Spirosoma rhododendri: one gene and its partner. The protein of the gene in region 2 binds, or shares a complex with, the protein of the main gene of each other region. Links are inferred from orthologs where the notes say so. Each region holds a gene or a part of one and is shown on either strand. Other genes may lie near its edges.

Evidence for each region. Proteins that work in one complex are often made in the same cells at the same time.
Region 1: the proteins of tsaD (region 2) and tsaE are in contact, whole or in part, in a crystal structure (PDB 6N9A), measured with the Thermotoga maritima proteins. The link is inferred for Spirosoma rhododendri from one-to-one orthologs. Residues at the interface, in WP_004082750.1 of Thermotoga maritima: Cys10, Asp11, Arg49, His50, Leu82, Gly84, Gly135, Gly136, Glu154, Thr155, Leu156, Asp157, Asp158, Ser159, Glu162, Asp165, Lys166, Arg169, Leu170, Tyr175, Lys213, Thr214, Leu217, Tyr218, Gln221, Arg222, Asn324; in WP_004082108.1 of Thermotoga maritima: Leu37, Gly38, Lys46, Lys57, Val59, Lys60, Ser61, Thr63, Phe64, Thr65, Leu66, Met67, Val69, Pro71, Tyr82, Arg83, Leu84, Asp86, Asp88, Phe89, Asp93, Ile128, Asp130, Glu131, Arg134.

What each region holds. Positions count from the first base shown.
Region 1 is NZ_CP051677.1:5,397,765-5,402,605, reverse strand. The notes cover bases 1,760-4,725. They hold tsaE (tRNA (adenosine(37)-N6)-threonylcarbamoyltransferase complex ATPase subunit type 1 TsaE), read right to left. Parts: upstream 3,473-4,725; coding sequence 3,047-3,472; downstream 1,760-3,046. Other genes in these bases: HH216_RS22650 (phospho-sugar mutase), read right to left, coding at 3,755-4,725; HH216_RS22660 (alanine dehydrogenase), read right to left, coding at 1,760-2,970. In the rest of the region: HH216_RS22665 (hypothetical protein), read right to left, coding at 1,271-1,675; more of HH216_RS22660, read right to left, coding at 1,759-1,759; more of HH216_RS22650, read right to left, coding at 4,726-4,841. UniProt on the Escherichia coli protein: Required for the formation of a threonylcarbamoyl group on adenosine at position 37 (t(6)A37) in tRNAs that read codons beginning with adenine.
Region 2 is NZ_CP051677.1:235,174-241,475, forward strand. What follows is about bases 1,802-4,789. They hold tsaD (tRNA (adenosine(37)-N6)-threonylcarbamoyltransferase complex transferase subunit TsaD), read right to left. Parts: upstream 3,807-4,789; coding sequence 2,796-3,806; downstream 1,802-2,795. Other genes in these bases: HH216_RS00975 (UbiA prenyltransferase family protein), read right to left, coding at 1,802-1,812; HH216_RS00980 (MOSC domain-containing protein), read right to left, coding at 1,834-2,706; HH216_RS00990 (translocation/assembly module TamB domain-containing protein), read left to right, coding at 3,938-4,789. Outside these bases: HH216_RS00970 (alpha/beta fold hydrolase), read left to right, coding at 13-957; more of HH216_RS00975, read right to left, coding at 970-1,801; more of HH216_RS00990, read left to right, coding at 4,790-6,302.

The DNA.
Region 1 (4,841 bases), 5.2 Mb from region 2 along the record:
GTACCGCCTTCGTGTGTATTGATGTTGTTAACGTACGACAACACGTTCTCGCCGGCTTCGTAGTTGTACACCAGCGCAACCTGTACGGGCGTTGAACCTTTATCCGACTCCATGTATACGGGCTTCATGCTGTCGAGGGCGGGGCGGGTCTGATCGAGGTATTCGACAAACTCAACCAGACCACCTTCCGAGAAAAAGTCATCCTGCCGCGTGGGGTTACCGTTCTCGTCGAGTTCGCGCAGGTCGTTGAGGAAAATGTGGATGCCTTTGTTCAGGAACGACAGCTCGCGCAGGCGACCCGCTACCGTTTCGTACTTGTACTCCGTTTCGGTGAAGATGCTGCCGTCGGGCTTGAAATGCGTCCGGGTGCCGGTATCGTCTGCATCGCCGATAACGCGCACATCGTACTGCGGAATCCCGATTTTGTATTCCTGTTCAAAGATTTTGCCTTCGCGGTGTACTTCCACCCGTACGTCGGTCGAGAGGGCATTGACGCAGGATACGCCCACGCCGTGCAGACCGCCGGATACCTTGTATGTGTCTTTGTCGAACTTACCACCCGCGTGCAGCACCGTCATCGCAATTTCCAGCGACGACTTGCCCATTTTGGTGTTGATCCCCGTCGGAATGCCCCGGCCGTTGTCCTGAACGGTGATCGAGTTGTCGGGGTTGATGGTTACGGTAATTTTGTCGCAGAAACCCGCCAGGGCTTCGTCAATCGAATTGTCGACTACCTCCCAGATGAGGTGGTGAAGCCCCCGGATACCCACATCGCCAATGTACATCGCCGGTCGTTTGCGAACGGCTTCCAGCCCCTCAAGAACGGTGATGCTGTCAGCGCCATACTCCTTTACCGGTCCATCCGCTACGGGTGCTTCTGCTTCAATCAATTCGTTGGTCATATTGGCTCCAGATAATGTCAGAAAATCGGTGGTATCAGACAAAAAATCGCAGGATTTATTAGCTGATTACAGATGGTAAAAATACAAAAAATATGATGAATTTCCTAGCCTGTTTTCTGGGAATAATGGAAAGTAATGGGTATGTTTTAGTTGTTATATACGTTGTTGTTTTAGATTGATAATGGCCTTTTATGCCCGGATTACCGCTTTATCGATGAATTTAACCGACACAGAAAATTACCGCTACAGCGCTGACGCTGAGGTATTGCGCATTCCCGAAAAAATAGTATTGAGTTTGAGCTGGTTTAAAAAAAAACAGCCGGATTTTGCAAAATCCGGCTGTGCGTATAAATGGCTTGTATGGCGGCTTAATCTTCGGGATACGGGATATAAACGAATCCGGCAAAATCGCCGTGTATGACGAACAGGCAGGCGTATTCGTCGGCCTTTTTGTAATTCTCTTTCCAGAGTTCGATCGAGTCTTCGCCGATCAGTTCGCGCTGGATAAATTCATCCAGAAACGATGCTCTGTAGTTCCATTTGTTGCCCATCTCATCGACGCCGATGAGCAGTTGCCCAACCGGCACTTCCCGCCGTGACGCGACGAAGATCGGGAACTCTGAAAAGCCGCGTTTCCGAATCTGGTACGACGCTTCTTTCAACGTGTCGGCCACCGTAACGAAGTCCGACGAGATGATGCCCATAAGCTCTTTGTTGACGTCGTACGAATTGGCGTCGTCGAGCAGGGTGTTTTCGTTGCTATGATTTATCATCAGGTTCAAGGTTTGTTGTTCAGTGTTTAACGTTTTGCGATGGCCAACCTTGAACGTTGAACCACAAACGGTAAACCGAAAAACTAAAAGCGCGCTGCCAGCAGCAAGTCCAGGGCTTTGAAGCGCATGTTGAACTTCTGGGCGATGTACAGGTTTGTCAGCGTGCCTTTATGAGCATAAACACCTTTCATAAACCAGCGGTTCGCGTAGAGCATCTGCTCGATACCGCCCGTCGTACCCGTTTCGAGCAGGAAGGGTAAAAAGATGTTGCTCAGCGCCATACTGGCGGTGTAGGCCACGCGGGCGGCAATGTTCGGTACGCAGTAGTGAATGACGTCGTGCTGCCGGAAGGTCGGTGTTTTGTGCGTTGTCATCCGCGACGTTTCGAAGTTGCCGCCCTGATCGATGGATACGTCGATGATAACCGAGCCTGGCTTCATCCGGCTGACCATATCTTCGGTGACGACCACCGGACTCAGGCCATCATCGGCCCGCATCGCTCCAATAACGACGTCGGCCCGTTGAATGGCTTCCGTCAGCGTATCGGAGTCGATGATGGATGTATACACGTGCTGTCCGACGGCGTATTTGAGTCGCTGAAGTTTATACAGCTGCTTGTCGAATACCTTCACGTCTGACCCCATGCCCAATGCCGTGCGGAGTGCGTATTCGGTTACGGTACCGGCTCCGAGCATCACTACTTTTGTCGGCGGGATACCCGTAATACCACCCAGAATAATGCCCCGACCATTGTCAGCATTGCTCAGGTATTCACCCGCAATCAGCATGACCGTGCTGCCCGCAATTTCGCTCATGGAGCGGATCACCGTCATATTCCCGGCTTTGTCTTCCACGAATTCATAGCCGATCATGGTGAGGTTTTTCTCGTTGATTCGCTTGAAATAATCGCGGTCCTGCGCGGGCAGATTGAGCGCCGAGATAATCGTGCTGCCGTGCTTGACGAATTCAAACTCAGCTTCAACCAGCGGCTCGACTTTCAGAATCAGGCTGGCTTCGTACACTTCTTTGGGCGAATACGCGATGCGGGCACCGGCTTCGCTGTATTCGTTATCCGCGAAGTGCGCTTTTGCACCAGCCCCCTGCTCAACGATCACGTCGTGGCCGTGCCGCACCAGGATGGCTACGGCTTCAGGCGTCAGCGCAATGCGGCTTTCCTGAAGCGAAACCTCTTTTGGCAGGCCGATGAGCAGGCTGTTTTGCCCTTGTTTGACAGCCAACGGTGATTCTTTCGGGTAGAGGGCCGTTTGCTTGGCCAATTCCTCAAATCCAGTCAATGCGGTGGTTCGTTTAAGCGTATGGGGTGTACCGATACGGTGGTGGGGAGTGGATAGCTAGGTAGATATGGCCCGGTCATTCGTTTACCAAATCAGCCTCGATCGTGCGTTGCTCGTCGGGGCCGGAGGTGATACGGACCTGAAAATAGCTGGCTGGCCAAAGCGATTGGACGCGTTCGGGCCATTCGATGAAACAAAAATTGCCGGAGTCGAAATACTCTTCGATACCGATGTCGAGGGCTTCGGCTTCGTTGCGGAGTCGGTAACAGTCGAAATGGTAAATGGAGTGGCCTTCGTGGGTAGTGTACTCGTTGACGATCGAAAATGTTGGGCTCTGCACGGGGTTCAGCACGCCAAGCGCCCGGCACAATGCTTTGATCAACGTGGTCTTGCCCGCTCCCATGTCGCCCTCAAAGAGCCATATCGGCTGTACCCGCCCTTCGGCCAGCAAACGGTGGGCTACCGAGTCGATCTCGTTGAGGTGTTGGCATTCAAGCGTCATAGGCAAGCTGAATAAGCCTGCGAAGATACAAAAAACCCGGCAGTCGGCTGAGTGTCGTATACGCCTAGTTTTCTGCACACAACCGATCGCCGGGCTTCTGTGGACATGAAATACAACACGACTATGAATCCGTCGTGTTGTTGATAAAATGCTGTGGAATGAGCTTAAATCCGGGTTTCGGGCACGGATTTCTTCACCGCCCTATTGCTGTATGGGCGTGGCACGAAAAAGCCCGGCTGTGTTTCTGCACAGCCGGGCTTTTTACGTATCGGTTTTAACGGGTTACGACAGTTTCAGGTCGTCGGTAACACGCTGTACTTTGGCTTTCAGTTGCGCGTACGTTTCGTCGAAAGCTTCCTTGCTGGCGAGGGGCTCGCGTACACTGACGTAGAACTTAATCTTCGGCTCCGTACCCGATGGCCGGGCCGAGATTTTGGTACCGTCTTCGGTAAAGAATTGCAGCACGTTCGACGATTCGATACCCATCTTGCCCGCTTCGATCGCGGTCGAGTTTCCAGCGGCATCCGTTCGCGACAGGGCTTTATAGTCGTCGATCCGCACAACGGGCGAACCAGCGATTTCTTTGGGCGGATTGGCGCGGAAATCGGCCATCATCTGCTGAATTTCCTCCGCTCCACTTTTGCCTTTCTTCGTCAGCGATACCAGACTTTCGTAGTAAAAACCATTCTCCTGATACATCGCCATCAGCATATCGAACAGACTTTGTCCTTTGTCTTTGGCGTAGGCGGTCAGTTCGGCAATCATGGCGCAGGAGGCAATGGCATCTTTGTCGCGCACGAAATCGCCGATCAGATAGCCGTAGCTTTCTTCGCCACCGGCGATAAACTGCTCCTTGCCTTCCAGCTCGCGAATGACCTCGGCGATGTACTTGAAACCGGTCAGCGTGTTGTAGCAGCTAACGTTGTAGCGCTTACACATCTCGTCGATCAGGTCGGTCGTAACAATCGTCTTGGCAATAAACTCCTTGCCCGTCAGCTTGCCGGCATCTTTCCACGCATTGAGCAGGTAGTAGATAATCAGGCTGGCCATCTGATTACCGTTCAGCAACTCAAACTCGCCGTGGTGATTCCGTGCTCCCGCGCCCACGCGATCGGCGTCGGGGTCGGTTGCCATGACGAGGTCGGCGTTCAGTTCGTTGGCCAGGTCGAGTGCCAGTTGCATAGCCGCCCGCTCTTCCGGGTTGGGCGATTTTACGGTCGGGAAGTTGCCGTCTGGCGTAGCCTGTTGCTCAACGATGTGAACATTGGTGAAGCCCAGTGCATCGAGGGCGCGGGGAACCAGCGTAATGCCGGTACCGTGAATAGGCGTGTAAACGATGTTCAGATCGGCCTGCCGCTTGATAATGTCA
Region 2 (6,302 bases):
TCCACCATTCATATGAACCGGTTTTTCCGCCTGCTGGGCTGGCTTCTGGCGGGTACATTAGTATTGGCAATTGGATCCGTTATCGTAGCCTGGCTCCTCGATTTTAGACAAACCGATCAGGAGTTAGCCGACGAATTTGCTGGTCAGTCAGTTCGGCCAACAATTCATCATTATCGGGTCGATGTACCCGGCCCGGAACCCGACCGATCGATTCGGTTCATGGAAACCCCGGCCCGATCGATAGGTGGCAAAGCGCTGCCCGTCGTGCTGTTTATTCATGGCGCGCCGAGTTCGCTCTCGTTCTTCAACGGCTTTTTCAAAGACACAACCCTGCTCGACCGGGCGCAGCTCGTGGCTGTCGATCGGCCGGGCTACGGCTATTCAGACTTTGGCCGGGTTGAAACGTCGGTTATCAAGCAGGCTCAGTTTTTACAACCGCTGATCGATCGGTACAAAAAAGCCTCGCACCTGATTATCGTTGGTTCGTCGTACGGCGGATCGGTATCAGCGCGGCTGGCTATGAACAACCCTGATCAGGTCGATCACGTTGTCTTTGTTTCATCGGCGCTGGGCCCCGGACTGGAACGAACGTACCCGATCAGTTATCTGGTCGATCGGCCGCTGCTGCACTGGGGAATTCCACCGCTGCTTCGGCTAGCAAACGACGAGAAAATGGCGCACTACCAGGCGCTACGGGCTATCCTGCCCGACTGGCCCCGCATCCGGGCCAAAATTACGATGCTGCATGGCCAGCGCGATGAACTGGTGTACCCCACCAACGTCTCATTCGCCAAGAAACATCTGGTCAATGCGCCCATCAAGCAATTCCTGCTGCCCGAAAGCCGACACGACATTGTTATGAACAAGCGGGAATATATAGCCGAAATTCTGCTGGATATTCTAACGCACCTGCAAGTCAGGCCAGACGGGAAAGCGGGGGGACTGGTGCAGCGCTAGGCTGCGTACCGATCACAGCACCAGTGCCGGAAACCAGAACACGGCATCGCCAAGCCAGCGGTATCGTTCGTTCTTGACAAACCGATTCGGGAATCGCTGAATACCGTACAACGACAGGCTCATCAGCCCCATGATCAGCGCCGACCGTTGGGCAAATCGGTCATCGACGACGAAACAGAGCGTCAGTGCCGCACCAACGACTACTACCGTAATCACGGTCAGTATGGTGTTGCTCGTAGCAATCCCCCAGTGAGTGGCCAGCGAGAAATCAGCCTGTTTGGCGTGTTCCAGTTCTTCCATAACCGCAAACAGCAGCAGGTTCTGAAACGCAATCGCCGTAAACATCAGCCCTTCGGTAATATCGGTACCCGTAATCGACGGCCGCTGCACCCACACGCTGCCCCACACTCCGGCAGCATACAACACGGCTACCAGTGGTTCTTTCAGTAACAGCGACGGATGCCGTTTGGGGAGTGAAAATACGATACCCACGTAAGCAGCGCAGACAGCACCCAATATCAACCCGAATTCAACAACGGACCACGGCAGGAAGAAAACCAGCACCAGCGCGATCAGTCCGGCAACGATTATCGCCCACCAGAGCGGGGTTTCGTTGAGTCGATGAAAACGGTGACGGGCTGTCAGTTCGGCAAGCGGGGTGGTGCGGCCCAGCTTTCGAATATCGAACAGCCGGTCTGCGGTGTAGATCATAAAAACAACCAGAGCCAGCACAACCGGCGTTGCCCAGTGAACGGGCTCGACGTCGGACAGGCGGGCCGCCAGCCGGTTGGAGAGCACCGCGCCCAATACAACCGGTACACTCAAATAATACGCGTTGCGAAGTAGGGTAAACAAAGTCAATCAAATAAGCCAAAACTAGTATTCCATATCAACGGGCGGAGCCAGCCAGGGTTCCTGTCGAACTGTCACGTCAAGCACCTGCCCCACCCGCAACACGCCCGACGCATCGGGGTCGGGTAGCACGTTCTGCCCAAACAGAATCTTGTGTGTATACTGCCGATACGTGGCTAATGTTCGCAGCGGTTCGCGTCCTTTTTCGGCCGTCGTCGGGTCAATGGTTGTCAGTACGCAGCGGGCACAGGGTTTCACCCCGTAAAACGTCAGATCACCAATCCGGAACGTTGCCCAGCCGTCTTCCTCGTACGGCTTGCTTCCGCTGACAACCAGGTTGGGCCGAAACCGCGCCATTTCCATCGGCTCCGGCTGCGTTTCAGAAATAACCAGTCTGTTCAGGTAATCGAGCGACGACTGCCCGATGAGCAGATACGGATACCCGTCGGCAAAGCTGACCGGATCATTCTGCCGGGCGTACTGCTCGTCGACGGGCCGGTGAGTGGTATCGGGCATGTAGACGAGTCGGCAGGGCATCGCCAGTACCCGCGAAAACCAGGCATCGGCTTCGGCACTGACGGTCTGTGCGGGCACGTCTTTGCTGTCCCAGATCGACACGGCCATTGTCTCCCCCGTCCCCGGTACGGCACCGTCAAGCGGCAGATTCAGCACATCGTCGGCCCGGTGCCGGTGCCATACTGACAAGGTATCACCATCGATTCGGACGTCGATCAGGGCCATGATGGGGTGGGTACGCTGGGTGATAAATTTCCCGTCGGGGGTCACCAGCATAAATCGCCGGTCGTGGCGTAGTCCTTTCGCTTCGACGACGGCTTCATCAACCGAAATCCCGCCAAGCGACTTGATCGGGTAGATGTATAGGGCGGAGAGAAACATTGTTGGTTCGTAGTTTGTGGTTTGATGTTCAAGGTTTAACGTTGGGCAGGCAAACAACCTTAGACCTTGAACATTAAACCTTAAACCACTTAAAAACTCATTCTCGGCAGGGGGCTGACGGTTTGATCGGTGAAGTCGCCCTGCTCGTATTTGAACTTGGCCGCCATCGCAATCATGGCTGCGTTGTCGGTGCAATAGTCAAAGCGGGGGATAAAGACCGACCAGCCCTGCTCCTGCCCCAGCTGACTGAGGGCGGTGCGTAAGCCCCGGTTGGCGGATACTCCCCCGGCTACGGCAATCTGCTGGATACCCGTTTCGCGCACGGCCCGTTTCAGCTTCGTCAACAGCATCTGAACCAGCGTGTGCTGAATACTGGCGCAAATGTCGGGTAGGTTTTGCTGAATAAAGTCGGGGTTCTCTTTCGTTTGCTGCCGCAGAAAATACAGAATAGCCGTTTTGATACCGCTGAATGAAAAGTTAAAGTCGGGCATCTCACTCATCGGGAAGCGGTAGGCCAGCGGGTTTCCTTCGGCAGCGTATTTGTCGATCAGCGGCCCACCCGGATACGGTAGCCCCAGCAACTTGGCCGACTTGTCGAAGGCTTCACCCACCGCATCGTCCATCGTCTGCCCGATTACGTGCATATCCAGCGGACCATCGACACGGACAATCTGCGTATGCCCCCCGCTGACGGTCAGGCAAAGAAACGGAAACTGCGGTTTTTCGGGTCGGTCGGGGTCGTCGATGAAGTGGGCCAGCACGTGGGCCTGCATGTGGTTGACTTCGATAAGCGGGACGCGCAACCCCAGGGCGAGGGCTTTGGCAAACGACGCGCCCACCAGCAACGACCCCAGCAGGCCCGGCCCCCGCGTGAAGGCAATCGCTGACACATCGGTTTTGGTTACTTTTGCATCAGCCAGCGCCCGTTCGACTACCGGCCAGATGTGTTGCTGATGCGCCCGCGACGCCAGTTCGGGCACTACGCCCCCGTACTGCTCATGAATCAGCTGAGCCGCAATGACGTTAGAACGCATCTCACTATCGACCAGAACGGCCGCCGACGTTTCATCGCAGGACGATTCAATAGCTAAAATAATCACGCACAAAACTAATGGATAATGTTTGTTGTAGAGAGTGTAAGGAAAGTCACCATTAAACCGTTCCCTCTCTTAGCGGTCTGACCCGTACGGGTATTACCCGACAGCGTGTATATTAGCCCTTTCCGCCCGGAATGCGTCAGTTTTTCGCCATACTCGCCAAAACCCTGCTCTACCTCGTGCTGACGGTAGTCGGATTGGCGTTTGCGATTTTACTGGCGCTGCAACTGCCGCCCGTTCAGACGCGTCTGGTGCAGGAGGTAGCCCGTCGGGTGTCGGAAAAGCTTGAATTTCCGGTCAGTATCGAAAGTGTATCGATTAAGTGGTTTGACTCGCTGACCCTGTCGGGCGTTAAAATCCTCGACCGCGAGCAACGCCCCATGATTCAGGTCGGGCGGCTCGATCTCGATTACAACCTCCGCAATCTGATCGACTCGTCGGCGCACAACCTGCACCTCGACGGGGCCGTGCTGTACCGCCCCGACGTACGGATGATAAAAAATCCGCGCACGGGCGACACCAACCTGGACGAGTTCATTGCGCAAATCGATAAGCTGACGGCCGACACGACCCGCCCATCGGTACCCGATCAGCACACGCCGTTTACCATCGCCCGGATTCAGTTGATCGAAGGTGCTTACACGCTCGACGACCCCCGCGAGCCGTACATGCGCGACCGTAACAGCTTCGACTACAACCACTTCACGCTTAAAAACCTGACCGGCGACGTTAGCCAGTTTCTGGTACTGGGCGATACCATCGCGCTTAACATCAAAGGCTTATCGGGCATCGACAAGGGATCGGGGCTGCGTATCCGGCGGCTCGACACGCACTTTCTGTACAGTGCCAAAACGATGGATTTCGACCGGCTCTACGCCCACATCGGCAACTCGATCATCCGCCACAGCCTGACGTTTTTCTACGAACGCCCGTCGGCCTTTGGCGATTTCAACCGCCGGGTTGTGATACAGGCCCGCTTCCACGACAGCGAAATCCGCTCGCAGGACCTCGGCCTTTTCTCCGACTACCTGCGTGGACTCAACGAGACGTGGTACCTGTCAGGGCTGTTCACGGGTACGGTCGATAATTTTCGGCTCAACCATACCGATCTGCGCTTTGGCCCCGGTGGACGCAGTCGGCTTGTGGGCGACATGGCCTGGAAAGGGTTGCCCGACATCGACCGCACAACGGTCAATCTGGCGTTTGCTCCCTCGCTCGTCAACATGGCCGATATCCGGCAGTATTACCCCAACGAAGGCTTCAACAAGACTATTCAGAAGCTGGGCACGGTAGCGTTCGACACACGCTTCGTCGGCTTGTTCAGCGACTTTAAAAACGTGGGCACCTTCCGAACCGCCCTCGGAACGGTGACCGGCGACATTGCCCTGAAACTCCCCAAAAACAGCGATCAGACGACCTACACGGCGAATTTGAAAGCTACCGACTTCAACCTCGGTACGTTGATTGACGACCCAAAGCAATTCCGACTGATCGACGGGCAGGCGCAACTGACGGGGCGGGGTATCAATATTGAAAAAGCCAGCGTCGACGTCAACGGGCAGTTGGCGCGCTTCGGCTGGCAGGGCTACGACTACCGCGACGTGACGGTACGGGGCAACCTGCAAAAGGCATTTTTCCACGGGCAGTTGGCCCTCCGCGACCCGAACCTGGCCTTTGATCTCGACGGCGAATTCGACTTCACCAAGCCCCTGAGCCGCTATGATCTGCATGGCACCGTGCAGCAGGCCAATCTGCTGGCGCTGGGTTTCGTCGACGATTCGTTGCAGATCAGCACCGGCCTCGACGTGCAGCTCGAAGGCAACAAGTTAGACAACATTGTGGGGCAGGCTTACTTCCACGATGCCCGACTGCTACTCAACCGGCGTTCACTCCGCATCGATACCCTGTCGCTGGTATCGTCGGTAGAACAGCGTCGACAGGAGGGAAATCCGGACTCGGTCAGTTCACAGCGATACTTTGCGCTCGACTCGGAGTTTCTGACGGCCAAACTTCAGGGCAATTTCCAGCCGCAACGCACCGTCGATGACCTGAGTCAACTCATCCGGGAATACAAGCTGTTTTTTGCGGGCGATGCGGCTGGTATGAACGCGTACTACGCCCGAAAGAAACAGCAGTTGCCCCGCACCGGGCTGATGCACTACAGCATCGACTATCAGACGATCACGAAGGCTGTAGCGCCCCTGATCGCCTTCCTCGACCCGACACTGTATGTCTCGCCCGCTACCCGGCTTGAAGGGCGCTTCACCGTCGGCAACACCTCATTCCTGACGGCCAACCTGCATACTGACTCGCTGCGGTTCAACAAAATCGGGTTCGGCCCAACCGATCTCGACCTGACGACGTCTAAGTTTACCCTCAGTCCTGAAGTGCTGGCATCGGCGGTGCTATCGTCGGAGCGGCAGTCGTTCAGCAAGGCGATACCGACCCGCAACCTACAGGCGGAAGGCTATTGGGACACCGACCACATTGATTTTACGA